DNA from 4 places in the Azospirillum largimobile genome. Region 1 is predicted to be linked to each of the others. Evidence: predicted binding sites of a transcription regulator. Region 1 holds the regulator's gene; each other region holds the start of a gene.
What was found. The regulator LexA, encoded in region 1, represses DNA repair genes until DNA is damaged. The targets are predictions, from matches to a motif close to ATGTTCTANTTTGGTTC.
Positions count from the first base shown of each region.

Region 2: the regulator LexA is predicted to act here: its motif matches at 1,488-1,504, upstream of ACWPKK_RS11180 (ImuA family protein).
Region 3: the regulator LexA is predicted to act here: its motif matches at 1,619-1,635, upstream of ACWPKK_RS10790 (Y-family DNA polymerase).
Region 4: the regulator LexA is predicted to act here: its motif matches at 2,143-2,159, upstream of ACWPKK_RS11515 (S24 family peptidase).

Region 1 covers NZ_CDRMUA020000001.1:1,010,108-1,013,309, reverse strand. Annotated here, with positions in the region: gene moaC (cyclic pyranopterin monophosphate synthase MoaC) at 1-58, shown strand, start outside; gene ACWPKK_RS04655 (molybdopterin molybdotransferase MoeA) at 63-1,292, shown strand; gene lexA (transcriptional repressor LexA) at 1,491-2,213, shown strand; gene ACWPKK_RS04645 (ComEC/Rec2 family competence protein) at 2,369-3,202, opposite strand, start outside.
Region 2 covers NZ_CDRMUA020000001.1:2,366,304-2,369,505, forward strand. Annotated here, with positions in the region: gene ACWPKK_RS11175 (hypothetical protein) at 352-534, shown strand; gene ACWPKK_RS11180 (ImuA family protein) at 555-1,463, opposite strand; gene ACWPKK_RS11185 (SH3 domain-containing protein) at 1,600-2,052, opposite strand; gene hemN (oxygen-independent coproporphyrinogen III oxidase) at 2,411-3,202, opposite strand, start outside.
Region 3 covers NZ_CDRMUA020000001.1:2,290,492-2,293,693, reverse strand. Annotated here, with positions in the region: gene ACWPKK_RS10805 (TAXI family TRAP transporter solute-binding subunit) at 1-262, opposite strand, end outside; gene ACWPKK_RS10800 (HupE/UreJ family protein) at 359-853, opposite strand; gene ACWPKK_RS10795 (hypothetical protein) at 976-1,536, opposite strand; gene ACWPKK_RS10790 (Y-family DNA polymerase) at 1,881-3,202, shown strand, end outside.
Region 4 covers NZ_CDRMUA020000001.1:2,431,281-2,434,482, reverse strand. Annotated here, with positions in the region: gene ACWPKK_RS11525 (branched-chain amino acid aminotransferase) at 67-915, shown strand; gene ACWPKK_RS11520 (hypothetical protein) at 891-1,196, opposite strand; gene ACWPKK_RS11515 (S24 family peptidase) at 1,433-2,065, opposite strand; gene ACWPKK_RS11510 (hypothetical protein) at 2,228-2,632, shown strand; gene ACWPKK_RS11505 (hypothetical protein) at 2,629-3,021, shown strand; gene ACWPKK_RS11500 (portal protein) at 3,000-3,202, shown strand, end outside.

The DNA of each region.
Region 1 (3,202 bases):
CGGCGGCAAGAGCGGCGAATGGGGCACTGCCGCTACCACGCCGTCGGCTGGGGCCTGACGCCATGATCTCCGTCGCAGAGGCGCGCGCCCGCATCCTGTCGGCCTTCGCCCCTCTGCCGGCGGAGGTGGTCGCCCTGCCCGACGCGCTCGGCCGCGTGCTGGCCGAACCGGTGGTCGCCCGGCTGACCCAGCCCCCCTTCCACGCCGCCGCCATGGATGGCTGGGCGGTCCGCTCCGCCGACATCGCCGCAGCCACGGCGGAAACCCCCGTCACCCTGCGCCGCATCGGCGAATCCTCCGCCGGCCATGCCTTCGGCGGCAGCGTCGGTCCGGGCGAAGCGGTGCGCATCTTCACCGGCGCCCCTCTGCCAGATGGCGCCGACGCCGTGGTGATGCAGGAGGATTGCAGCGCCGACAACGCGACGGTTCGCATCGGCCGCGCCGTCCCCGCCGGGCGCTTCGTCCGTCAGGCCGGCTTCGATTTCGCCCTTGGCGAGGAACTCCTGCCGAAGGGCCGTCGTTTGACCGCGCGCGACATCGCGCTGGCAGCCGGCGGCAACGTGCCCTGGCTGTCGGTCCATCGCCGGCCGCGCATCGCCGTCCTCGCCACCGGCGACGAGATCGCCCTGCCGGGCGATCCGTTGGGGCCGAGCCAGATCGTCAGCACCAACGCGCTCGGCCTCTGCGCGCTCGTCACCGCCCAGGGCGGGCTCGCCCACAATCTTGGCGTCGCGAAGGACACGCCCGACAGCGTCGCCGCCATGGCGAAAGGTGCCGTCGGCTGCGACCTGCTGGTCACCACCGGCGGTGCCGCCCATGGCGACTACGACCTCGTGCGGGACGTTCTCGCCGACCGGGGGGTGGCGCTGGAGGTTCAGACCGTGGCGATGCGGCCGGGCAAGGCGCTGATGTTCGGCCGGGCCGGCGGGGTGCCGCTGCTCGGCCTGCCCGGAAATCCTGTATCGACGGGCGTCACCGCCGTCCTGTTTCTGCGCCCGGTTCTGCGCCTGCTGCAGGGGCTGCCGCCAGAGGACGACCGGCCGCCGCTGCGCGCCCGGCTGACCGTCGCGCTGAAGGCCAACGACCGCCGCGAGGAGTATCTGCGCGCCACCCTGGCTTCCGGACCGGACGGCGTCCTCACCGCCACGCCCTTCGCCCGGCAGGACAGCGCCATCACCACGCTCTACGCCCAGGCCGACTGCCTGATCCCACGCCCGCCCAACGCCGACCCGGAGCCGGCCGGCGCCATGGTGACCGTGCTCCCTTTGACCGATGGAGCGCTCAGCATCTAGACTTGAACACAGCGTTTGGACGGCGGGTTGAACAGTTGAACATCACCCGGAAAACTGTTTCACGGCGTTCCGAATGTTCCACTCAAGTTCTAAAAGAAGCCGATGGGGGGCTTGACGGACGGCAGGAACCAAACTAGAACATGGAGCAACGTTTAGTTTTTGTTCCATCTTCAGTCTGGCGACGGCCGGGAGGCATCCATGCTCACGCGCAAGCAGCACGAATTGCTGCTGTTCATCCACGAACGGCTCGGCCAGGGCGGTGTCTCGCCGTCGTTCGACGAGATGAAGGACGCCCTGGGGCTGAAGTCCAAGTCGGGCATCCACCGCCTCATCACCGGCCTCGAAGAGCGCGGCTTCATCCGCCGCCTGCCCCACCGCGCCCGCGCGCTGGAGGTTCTCCGCCTGCCGGAAGGCCTGGACGCCGCCCGCTCCCGCACCGCGCCCAAGCCGAAATTCCAGCCCAACGTCATCAAGGGCGACTTCGCCTTCGCCGGCCGCGACACCGCTCCGCCCGCGCCCACCCCGGCAGCGGCGAACGAGACGGTGCAGCTTCCGCTCTATGGCCGCATCGCCGCCGGCACGCCGATCGAGGCTCTGCGCGACAACAGCGCCTTCGTCGACATCCCCGCCTCGATGCTGACCGCCGGCGATCATTACGCGCTGGAAGTCTCCGGCGATTCGATGGTGGAGGCCGGCATCCTCGACCACGACACCGTCATCATCCAGCGCTGCGATGCGGCGGAGAACGGCACCATCGTCGTGGCCTTGGTCGACGAAGGCGAGGTGACGCTGAAGCGCCTGCGCCGCAAGGGCAACACCATCGCCCTGGAACCCGCCAACGCCGCCTACGAAACCCGCATCTTCGGCGCCGACCGCGTCCGCGTGCAGGGCAAGCTGGTCGGTCTGGTGCGGAAGTACTGAGGCCCTTTCGCCCCCCTCCCCGACCCTCCCCCGCTCTCGGCCGGCCGAAGGCTGGTCCGATCGCGGGAGAGGGAGTGAGCGGCAGATCAGCGGAGTTCCCTCTCCCGCAAAGCGGGGGAGGGTTAGGGTGGGGGCAACAGCACTCCCCACGCCCCTCACCTCCCCCCGGTCCAGGGCCGCTCTCCCCGCAGCCCCCGCACCGTCTCCACCTCTATTCCCGCCGCGGTCACCCTCAGCGCATGCGCCCCCTCGTGCCGCAGCGCCCAACGGTCGATCGCGACCCCGGCCCGGCATCCCCGCGCCACCGCCGTCGTCACCACCGCATCGGCCGCCCCGCAATCCTCGTCCAGCGCATCCGGCAACCGCGGAAGGGCGACAGTCCTTCCCTTGACCCGGTACAGACACCCCAGCGCATCGCAGCTCAGCGACCGCTCTCCCTCGCTCCACCCCCCCGCCGCCGGCCAAGGATCGGCTCCCGAGCGCTCGCCATCGCGCTCCCGCCATGTCTCGATCACGCGGCCCCCGGTCTTGCCCGAGGCGCTGAGGCGACCATCCGGCATCCTCACCGCCATCACGCTCCCGTCCCCCGCGACCAGCACGTCCGGCCGCGTCACGAACGCCGGCGAAGCCAGCCCTGCCAGGACCGGCAGCAGCCCCAGCCAGCGCCACCACCGGGTCCAGACGCACAGCCAGATGCCGCCCAGCACCAACGCCACGAACCCCTCCACCGGCATCGCCGGCATGGTCAGGGAGGCCCCGGGGAGACGGCCGAAGAACTCCGCGGTCCAGATCACCGCCCGGTCGCCCCAGTTCATCGCGATCAGCGCCGGCGCCTCCAGCCCGAAGGGCATCAGGGCGTAGGCGATCAAGCTCCACGGCATGACCCAGAACGAGGTGATCGGAATGGCGATCAGGTTGGACAGCACGCCGTAAAAGGCGATCTGCTGAAAATGGAAGAGCGCAAAGGGCAGCGTCGCCAGCGTTGCCAC
Region 2 (3,202 bases), 1.4 Mb from region 1:
GCATTCCTTGAAGAGGATTGGCCGCGAATATGGGTTGGAATGGCGCGGAAGGGAACACATCTCACTCGCAGAGCGGCGGCTGCCGACCGAACGGTGACCGCCGCCACGGCATGTACGACAGATCCCCCCAACCACACCCCGTGTCATACCGGTTCATCTGGGTTCAAAGTGGCTTCGTATAAACCGTTTGTAGAGACTTATTCGTGTGTCATGGACCTCGTGTGACGCGCTTAACAGCTGGCCTGGAACTTGCGTAGTTAATATCCAGGCAAACAGGACGACGGGTGGGCCAGGACCGGCCTTTGTCAGGCTGATCCGCGGTGCCATCCGGCGCTCAGAAGGAGACCTGCCATGCTGCCCGCCCACCTTGCCGACCGCCTGCTGAAGCAGCGCCGCGATGCCGACACGGCGGAATTCGCCCGCCAGCTGCCGCTGTACGCGCCGCTGGACGCTGACGACCCGCGCTGGATGACCGAGCCCGACGAATCGGAACAGGCCGCCCGCCGCGAGCCCGATTGGGCGACCGACTACTGAGCGGCAACTCCTGACGGCACTCACCGGCCGGCGGCAGCCGGGCGGTGACCCGACAGGCCGCTTTCCCGGCTTGACTGTCGGGTGTCGGACATCTGCCACCGGTTTCCGGCCCTGGGATCTCCGATGTTGGGTTCTCCGGTGTTGGGATCTCCGGCATCGCGCCAGCCCTCCTCCTCGCGGATGAGGGTCCAGCGGCCCGGACGGCCGCCACGGCAGCGTTCCAGCGCGACGGACCAGCGCGGCGCTCCCAATCCCGGCAGGCCTCCGGCCGGGCGCGGGGCCCTGTCCTCCTCCTCATCCTGGCTGGGTGCCGCATCCAGCCGCCAGCGGGTCACCGCGGCGCTGAGCCCCTCCGGCCCCTTATCGCTCCACCGCCTGTTCCTGCAGGCTGGCGCTCCGGCGCTCAGGTCCAGCAGGAAACCGGTCACCCCCGACGACTCGGCGGCCAGCTGCAACCGCCGGCTGGCGGTGAGGTCCAGCCCCTCCAACTCGCCCAGCACCGCCGACAGGGCGGAACAGCGCAGCGCCTCCTCCATCGCCCAGAGCGCATCGACCGCCCGCACCGCCCGCACCGCCACCAGCCGGTCCGGCGTCAGCCCATGGGCCGCCAGACCCGGCGCATAGAGGTCGCGCCCCCGCAGGATCCACAATGCCGGAGCCTTCGGCGTCGCCAGCCGGCCCAGCAGAGTGGCGGCGAAGCCGGTACCCGCACCCGGATCCTCCGCCGTCACCGCATGCAGGCAGCCCAGCGGCAAGCCGCCGTCGGGCAGATGCGCGTCGATCGCCTCCACCCCGAACGGCAGCGTCCGCCCGCCCTCCCCGCCCGTCCCCTCGATCCGCCGGATGTGTGCGCGCAGGTCGGCCAGCACGCTGGCACGATCGCGCGGCGCAGAGTCCGCAGGCACGGAAGGGGACGGCAGGGTGGACATGACTCGGCTCCGCTCGACAGGCATATGTTCCTGATATGTTCTATCACGGAGCCTTGTCGAGGGGGGAGTCTGCGACTCCTGTCTTGTGTTGGGATAGGATCCTGGGACCGGATGTGCCGGGACCAGATCGCCCAGGTCAGTTGGCGATGGGTGTGGCGCCGATCTTACCGCGCGGTGCCGCCTTGATGGTCGGGCCGGCATTGTCGACGGGCTTTTCCAGGGTGGTGGAGGTGCCGCGGCTGCCGCGCGGCGTGTTGCCCTTCAGGCTGAGCAGGTGCAGCCGGACATAGGCGGTGGAGCCGCCGGCCTTCACCGCCACCCAATCGCTGTTGCGCACCCGGCCCAGCGTGCTGACCGCCTGCCCGGCGCCCAGCGTGGCGACGACGCCCGACCCGGCGGCGGGCTGTGCATAGACCGGGGTCGATCTGTCCACCTGCCATTCCCCATACATCGGCTCCAGCCCGGCCCCGCCGTCGGGCGCGGTGCGCACGGTCGGGGGGTTGGGAATGCGCTGGTACGGCATGCAGCCGGGAACCGTCAGCGTGACCAGGGCCACCATCAGCGGAAGGGTACGCAAACGCCGGATCATCGCTCACCTTGGAGGGGGCAGGGTGAAGGCAGGAAAGGCCGCGGGGCCTTCGGCGCGACCATACAGGAGGCAGGCTCCTCTTCGCCACCGCAGCGCAACCAGGATCGCTATGCGCTTTTTGGGGCGGTCGGACCCGAAGCCGGAGCGCAGGAATTCACCCCCGGCCTGCGTATCTCGACAATCGGGCACAGCTCCGACACCGGCCGGACGGCCATGTCGCAGAGCGAACTTCGATACAAGGCATCGACGAGGTTGCCGCGTAGACGTGTGGGTTCGGATGCGCGGCACGGGAAAAGGCGGTCGGCGGGTGGCGCCGGCCGCCTTTTCTTTTGGAAACGCCCGTTAGACCGCCCGGCCCTCAAACCGCCCGGCTGTGCCGGCCGGCACCCTTGGACAGGTGGGTGTCGAAGCGGGCGGCGACGATGCGCATCAGGGGGCGGGCGCTCTCCGGCACATGGACACGCCGTCCCTCCACCACCGCGACGCCGTCGGCGACCAGATCGGCCATGCCCTCCAGTTCTGCGTCGAAGGCGGACTCGGCCAACCCGTGGGCACGGGCGATGGCGGCGGTGTCGACCGACAGGTCGCACATCAGCCGCATGATCAGGTCGCGCCGCACCTTGTCGTCCAGGGTCAGCGCAATGCCCTTGCCGGTGGGCAGGCGGCCTTCCTCGACGGCGGCGGCGTAGTGGTCGAAGGGAACGGCGTTCTGCACATAGCCCTGCGGCAGCGCGCCGATGGAGGAGGAACCGAAACCCAGAAGAACCTCGGCGTCGTCGGTGGTGTAGCCCTGGAAATTGCGGCCCAGCCGCCCTTCCTCCTGCTGCACCGCCAGCTCGTCGCCGGGACGGGCGAAATGGTCGAGACCGATGGCGCTGTAGCCGGCGGCGGCCAGCGTGTCGCCGATGGCGGCGAACTGCTCCCACCGTCCCAGCGAGTCCGCCAGCACGGATTCGTCGATCTTCTTCTGGTGGGTCTTCATCCACGGCACATGGGCGTAGCCGAAGACCGACAGGCGGTCGGGCGCCATCTCCAGCGCGATCTCGGCGGAGCGGGCGACGCTCTCCACCGACTGGTGCGGCAGGCCGTACATCAGGTCGAGGTTGACGCTGGTGATGCCGGCCTCCTTCAGCCAGGCCAGCGCCTGTTC
Region 3 (3,202 bases), 1.3 Mb from region 1:
TCGGGAAATAGGTGCCGGCGGTGGTGCCGGTGCCGATGCGGAAATAGCGCAGGTCCTGCGCCGCCGCCGGCCGTCCTCCGCCCGACGCCAAGCCGCCGACCGAAGCCAGCAGCGGCGGCAGCGCCAACCCGCCCAACAGGCGGCCCAGCAGTCGCCGGCGGGTCAGTGGGCTGATCGGAGGGGCCGCATCGGAATGCGTCTGAAGCCCCTTCGAGGGGAGCCCCGGCGGGGTAAGGCAGGCTTTGGCGGCTGCGCGGGGCACCGGGGCGTTCCGTTCGTCTGGCCCGGTCATCCGGGCTGGGAAGAGGGGTGCCTTCAAAGATTTCCGCGCAACCCCCTCATTTCAAGGCGCAACCGGTCAAATCACGCCGACGAGGTCGAGAACGCCCGCGACTGCTACCGCACCGCCACACACGCGCACCGCCCGGTCCGACTCGGCCTGCGTCACCGCGATCGACAGGCCGAGCCCGCCGCAGGCCACCAGCATCAGCCCGGCGGCGAAGCCAGCCCAGTAGAGCGGCGGCCCCTGGTGGGTATGGCCATGGAACACCGCGGCGACCGCGGCGACCAGTACCGCCAGCACGGCCGGCGCCCGCACCCCCAGCGCCACCAGCGATCCAATCACGACCAGCGAAGCCGCCAGCCCCGGACCGGCATAGGGCAGCCGCAGCCCCATCTGCGCGGCGAAGCCCGCCGCCAGCGCCGCGGTCACGGCGGCGGCCGGCACCTGCCAGACCGCAGTGCCGCCGGCCTGCCCCGCCCATAGGCCGATGCCGAGGATGCCCAGCAGATGCTGCAGCACCCACACCGGCGTGGTCAGCCCGTTGCCGAAGGCCCCCGTCACCGTCGTCATGCGCCCGCATCCTCCGTCCGTTCCTAATCACGGGGCCGGTATGGCGGCAGAGCGGGTGCGGGGTCAAGCCGCCAAGGCGGAGGCTGCCGGGAGGATGCTGCCGGAGGAATCCTGCCGGGAGATTAGCGTGCCAGCGGGTCGCCCCACTGGCGCAGGTCGTTCTCGCGCTTCATCAGGTCGCGCTGGCCCAGCGGGTCGAGCCGCCCCATGGCGTCGTCGGTGCGCATGCGGTCCACCTCCGGCCGGATCAGGTCGCGCTTGAAGGCGTCGGTGGCGCTCTGCGAGGAGGGCGGGGGCGGCACCGGGATCGGGCGTGGCGGCTGCGGCAGGGCGGCCGGGTCGGGCGGGGGCGACGAACTGCCGCGGGGACGTTTGGGGGGCGGCCGGTCGGTGTTTCCCGAGTTGGTGTCTCTGGGGTTGGCGCGGGGCTGCGCCTCCTCGGCCTGCCGCGGCCGGGCGGCGGTGCCGGGGCTGGAGTCGCGCGACTGCTCCGCCTGGATCTGGCTCCAGGTCCGCCGCTCCCCGCCTCCCGGGACGAATGTCTGGTTGTAGACCGGCGGGAAGGCCTGGGCGCGGCCGGGGGCATCGTCGCGCAACTCCGACGGCGTACAGGCGCCTGCGGCCAGCAGAAATGCCAGCGGAGCCAGACGGCGGACGACGAGACGCGGGAGATGTGGGGTCATGAACTGAATGTCGGCACTGCCGAACGTTTCGGCAAGATGACCCTAAAGGAGGGACTCCCCTCGCAGCCAAGCTGGCGCTAGAGTGTTCTTTCTTTGTTCTGATTGTTGGTTCCCGTATGACGCGCTTCCCTCGCCACCCGCCCTTATCCCCCTCTCCCCCCCGGGGAGAGGGTCGGGGTGAGGGGGAGCCGCTGCAGGATGCTGGCAAAGGTCCCGCAGCGCGTCCCCCTCACCCTAACCCTCTCCCCGGGGGGAAGAGGAAAATTTGCCTCGGGGTGGAGAGGCGCCGCCGCATCCTCGCCCTATGGCTGCCACGCCTCCCGACCGACGCGCGGGAGCGGAGCATGCCGTCCGAGTTGCGGGCCCGCCCCTTCGCCTTGCTGCGGACGGAACGCCAGCGGCGGATGGTGGTCGCGGTCAACCGGGCTGCTGCGGCGGCCGGCATCGGCCCCGGCCATACCCTCAGCGATGCCCGCGCCCTGGAACCGGCGCTGGAGGTGGCGGAGGCGACGCCGGAGGCCGATTCGGCCCTGCTCGGCCGCATCGCCGACTGGGCGCGGCGCTACAGCCCCTGGACCGCGGCGGACGAGCCGGACGGGGTGGTGATCGACATCACCGGCTGCGCCCACCTGTTCGGGAACCATCTATGTGAGGGCGAGGCGGCTCTGGCCGCCGACCTGACTGGCCGGCTGCGCGCCGCCGGCTTCAGTGCCCGCGCCGCCATCGCCGACACCCCCGCCGCCGCCTGGGGGCTGGTGCGGTTCGGCGGTCCGGAGGATCGGCGGCTGGAGCGGCTGGACGGCCTGCCGCTGGCCGCCCTGCGCCTGCCCATGGAGATGGTGGAGGGGCTGCATGCGCTGGGATTGCGGCGGATCGGCGATCTGCATGCCATGCCGCGGGCCGGCCTTGCGGCGCGGTTCGGGGCCAAGTTGCTGCAACGATACGATCAGGCCTTCGGCCGGCTGGACGAACCGATCTCCCCGCGCCGGCCGGTGCCGGAGCACCGCGAGCGCCTGACCTTCGCCGAGCCGATCTCCACGCCCGAGTCGATCGCCGGGGCGCTCCGCCATCTGCTGGGCCGGCTGTGCAAGAGGCTGGAGGCGGCGGGGCAGGGGGTGCGTCGTCTGCGGCTGGACGCCCACCGCACCGACCAGCGGGTGGACGACGAACCGCAGAGCCTGACGCTCGGCACCAGCCGCCCGACCCGCGATCCGGCGGCGCTGGCCCGGCTGGCCGCCCCGCTGCTGGAGCGGATCGACCCCGGTCCGGGGCTGGAGACGCTTGTGCTGTCCGCGACGGAGACAGGGCCGCTCACCGCCATCCAGACCGGCATCGATGGCGAGGGGATTGACGGCGGATTGGCGGAACTGGTCGACCGGCTGGCTCTGCGGCTGGGGGAGCGGGCGGTGCTGCGGCTGGTGCCGCGGGAAAGCTGGCTGCCGGAACGCTGTGTGGCGCCTTTGGCGCCGGTGGAAGCCTTGCCGCTGCCGAAGCCCTGGCCGGCCGGCCGGCCGCGGCCCTTGCGCCTGCTGACCCCGCCCGAACCGATCGAGGCCACCGCCCCGCTGCCCGACGACCCGCCGCTGCAGTTCGTCTGGCGCGGCCTGCGCCACCGGGTGAGCCGGGCCGAGGGGCCGGAGCGGATCGAATGCGAATGGTGGCGTCC
Region 4 (3,202 bases), 1.4 Mb from region 1:
AATGGGCGGCGCGAACCGGCGTCGCCCAGCGGGCGAACACATTTCTATCCTAGGGAAGGACCAATCATGGGCGGCATGGCAGGCCAGGCGTGGAGCTGGATCCAGGGCGAATGGGTGGAGGGCAATCCGCCGATCGTCGGACCGCTCTCCCACACGCTGTGGCTCTCTTCGACGGTCTTCGACGGCGCGCGCGCCTTCCAGGGCGTGGCCCCCGACCTGGACCTCCACTGCGCCCGCGCCATCCGTTCGGCCCAGGTGCTGGGCCTGGAGCCGATGGTCACCGCCGGCGAGATCGAGGAGCTGTGTTGGGACGGCATCCGCCGCTTTCCCAAGGACGCGGAGCTGTACATCCGTCCGATGTTCTACGCCGATGACGGCTTCGTCGCCCCGGCGCCGGAGAGCACGCGCTTCGTCCTGTCGATCTACGAGGACCCGCTGCCGCAGCCGACCGGCTTCGCGGCCTGCATCTCCACCCGCCGCCGGCCGATCCCGACCATGGCCCCGACCGAGGCCAAGGCCGCCTGCCTCTATCCCAACGCCGGGCTGGCGCTGACCGAGGCGCGCAAGCGCGGCTTCCAGAACGCGATCATGCTGGACGCAATCGGCAATGTGGCGGAGTTCGCGACGTCCAACATCTTCATCGCCAAGGACGGCGTGGTGCGCACCCCGGTGCCGAACGGCTGCTTCCTGAACGGCATCACCCGCCAGCGCGTCATCGCCCTGCTGCGCAATGACGGCGTGACGGTGGAGGAATGCACCCTGACCCCTCGGGATGTGCTGGAGGCCGACGAGGTCTTTTCCACCGGCAACCACGCCAAATGCGTGCCGGTCATCAAGGTCGAAGACCGCAGCTTCGCGGCCGGCCCGATTTTCCAGCGGGCGCGGGCGCTTTACTGGGAATACGCGTTCCGCTGATCGAGCAGAGCCACCGCCGCCCGGCGGTGATGGGCCAGCGTGGCGGCCAGGCGGCTCAGCCACGCGTCGGTCCGGCATGCCGCGGCGGTCAGGCTGCCGCGGCGCCGCGCGGTGGCGAGGCGCGCCTCTGCCGCGAGATCCGTGTGCAGGCGGAGCGTTGCGGCGCGTTTGACGGCGTTGGCGCGGGCGGCGCCCCCGAGCAGGGCAGAGCGCAACTCGGGCGTCGGCGGTCTGGCGTCATGGGTGCGGTGAAGGCTGTCCAAGCGGGCGGCGCGGTCCATGGAATGGACGGTAGCGCCTGCCGGCTGGGCGGTAAAGGAAAATTTTCCTAGGATCGTGGGCCGGGCGGGGAGGTGTTTGCCCCCACGGGTCTCTTGCCCCCTCCCTAACCCTCCCCCGCTGGGCGGGGGAGGGGACAAGCGCTTGTTCGGGGAGCGGCGGCAGTCCCTCCCCCGCCCAGCGGGGGAGGTTAGGTGGGGGGCTAACGTCGACAAAAGCGAGGTTTATCCCCGCACCCTCACTGGCTCGCCCAGATGATCCGCGCCATCCAGGCGACATCCGACATCGGGATGCTGCGGTCGGGGTGGGCGCGGTTGATCGACAGCAGTTCGATCTTGGTCGCCGTCTCGCGGATCAACTGCTTGGCCATCACCTCGCCGCCCTTGGTGCGGACGACGACGCGGTCGTTGCGGCGGATCTGGGCCGCGGGGGACACGATGATGGTGTCGCCGTCGCGATAGACCGGCTCCATGCTGTCGCCGGAAATCTCCAGCGCATAGGCGTGGGGGTCGCCCAGACTGGGGAACAGCAATTCGTCCCAGCCGCTGCCTGCGGGGAAGCCAGCGTCGTCGAAATAGCCGGCCGATCCGGCCTGGGCATAGCCGATCACCGGAACCCGCTGCAGCGGCGTGGTGCCGGCGCCGTCGCCGACCAGCGACACGAATTCCGACAGGGACGCGCTGGTGGCGTCCAGCACCTTGGAGATGCTTTCCGTCGACGGCCAGCGCAGCTTGCCGTCGCTGGTCGTGCGCTTGCTCTTGTTGAAGGTCGTCGGGTCCAGTCCGGCGCGCCGTGCCAGCCCGGAGGCGGAGAGCCCGTGCTGTGCCGCGAGGCGGTCGATGGCCCGCCAGATGTCCGTATGTTTCAGCATGGGACGATAATCTCATAAACCGGCGACAGCGTCCCTAGGAACTTTTTCATAAATCTGTTGACCGTGCGCGTTGGCCGGAACATAACGCAAACAGACGGTGCGGCCGCAATCCTGGCCCGGCGCCGCTCTCTTTCAAAATTCCGAAGCCGCAAGGAGACCAGCATGCTGAGTCCGGCCGCCCCCGCTTTGCCCGCCGCCCGCATGTCCCGCGCCGTTCCCCTGAGTCCGGAGCCTTACCGCGCCGATGGCGAGCCTTTCGCCGGGGCGGAGGAGGCGTGGTTCTGGGCGGTGCAGGCGCAGGATGCCAAGGCGGCCGGCGCGCGGGTCGTCGCCGGGCGCGGGCTGGTCGAGCGGCCCTGCGAGCCGCAGGACGTGCTGCGCGTGGTCGATCGGCTCTACCGGACGCGCAAGCTGCTGCGCGACCATCTGCATGTGCTGGTCCATTACGGCCGCCGCCAGAGTGCGCCGGAGCCCGACCGCTTCCGCGAACAGCGCGCCCATTCCCTTTGGCAGGAGGCCTTCGGCGTCATCACCCCGGTTCTGCGCGAAAAAGGGATCGCACGATGACAGCCGCCCCAACCGCTTGGGTGGTGTACCGGGGAGAGGCGCCGCTGTGGTGGCTGCGGCTGCTGAAGCCGGGTTTCCGCCATTGCCTGGCCCTGCTGAACGACGGGCGGCGCTGGGTGGCGGTCGATCCGCTGGCGGGCTTCACCGACGTGGCGGTGCTGGACCTGCCGGCCGACTTCGACCTGCCCGGCTGGTACCGCGCACAGGGGATGACGGTGGATTGCGCTCCTCTCCGCCGCCCCGACGGCCCGGCCCCTTGGGGACCCTTCACCTGCGTGGAGGCGGTCAAGCGCCTGATCGGACTGCGCGCCCGCCGGGTGCTGACCCCTTGGCAACTGCATCGCCACCTGACCGGAGGAACCCGCGAATGCCCGCATCCGCAGCCGTGAAACCCGCCGCAAGTCGGACGAAGGACCTGTCGGAGCCGGAGGCCCTGCTGGAGCGCTACCGCGTCGCCCGCGAACGCCGGGCCGTATGGGAAAGCCACTGGCAGGACTGCTACGACCATGCGCTGCCCAACGGCCGGCCCTTCCGCGGCGGCGGAACGCCGGGCGAGCGGCGCGTCGACCG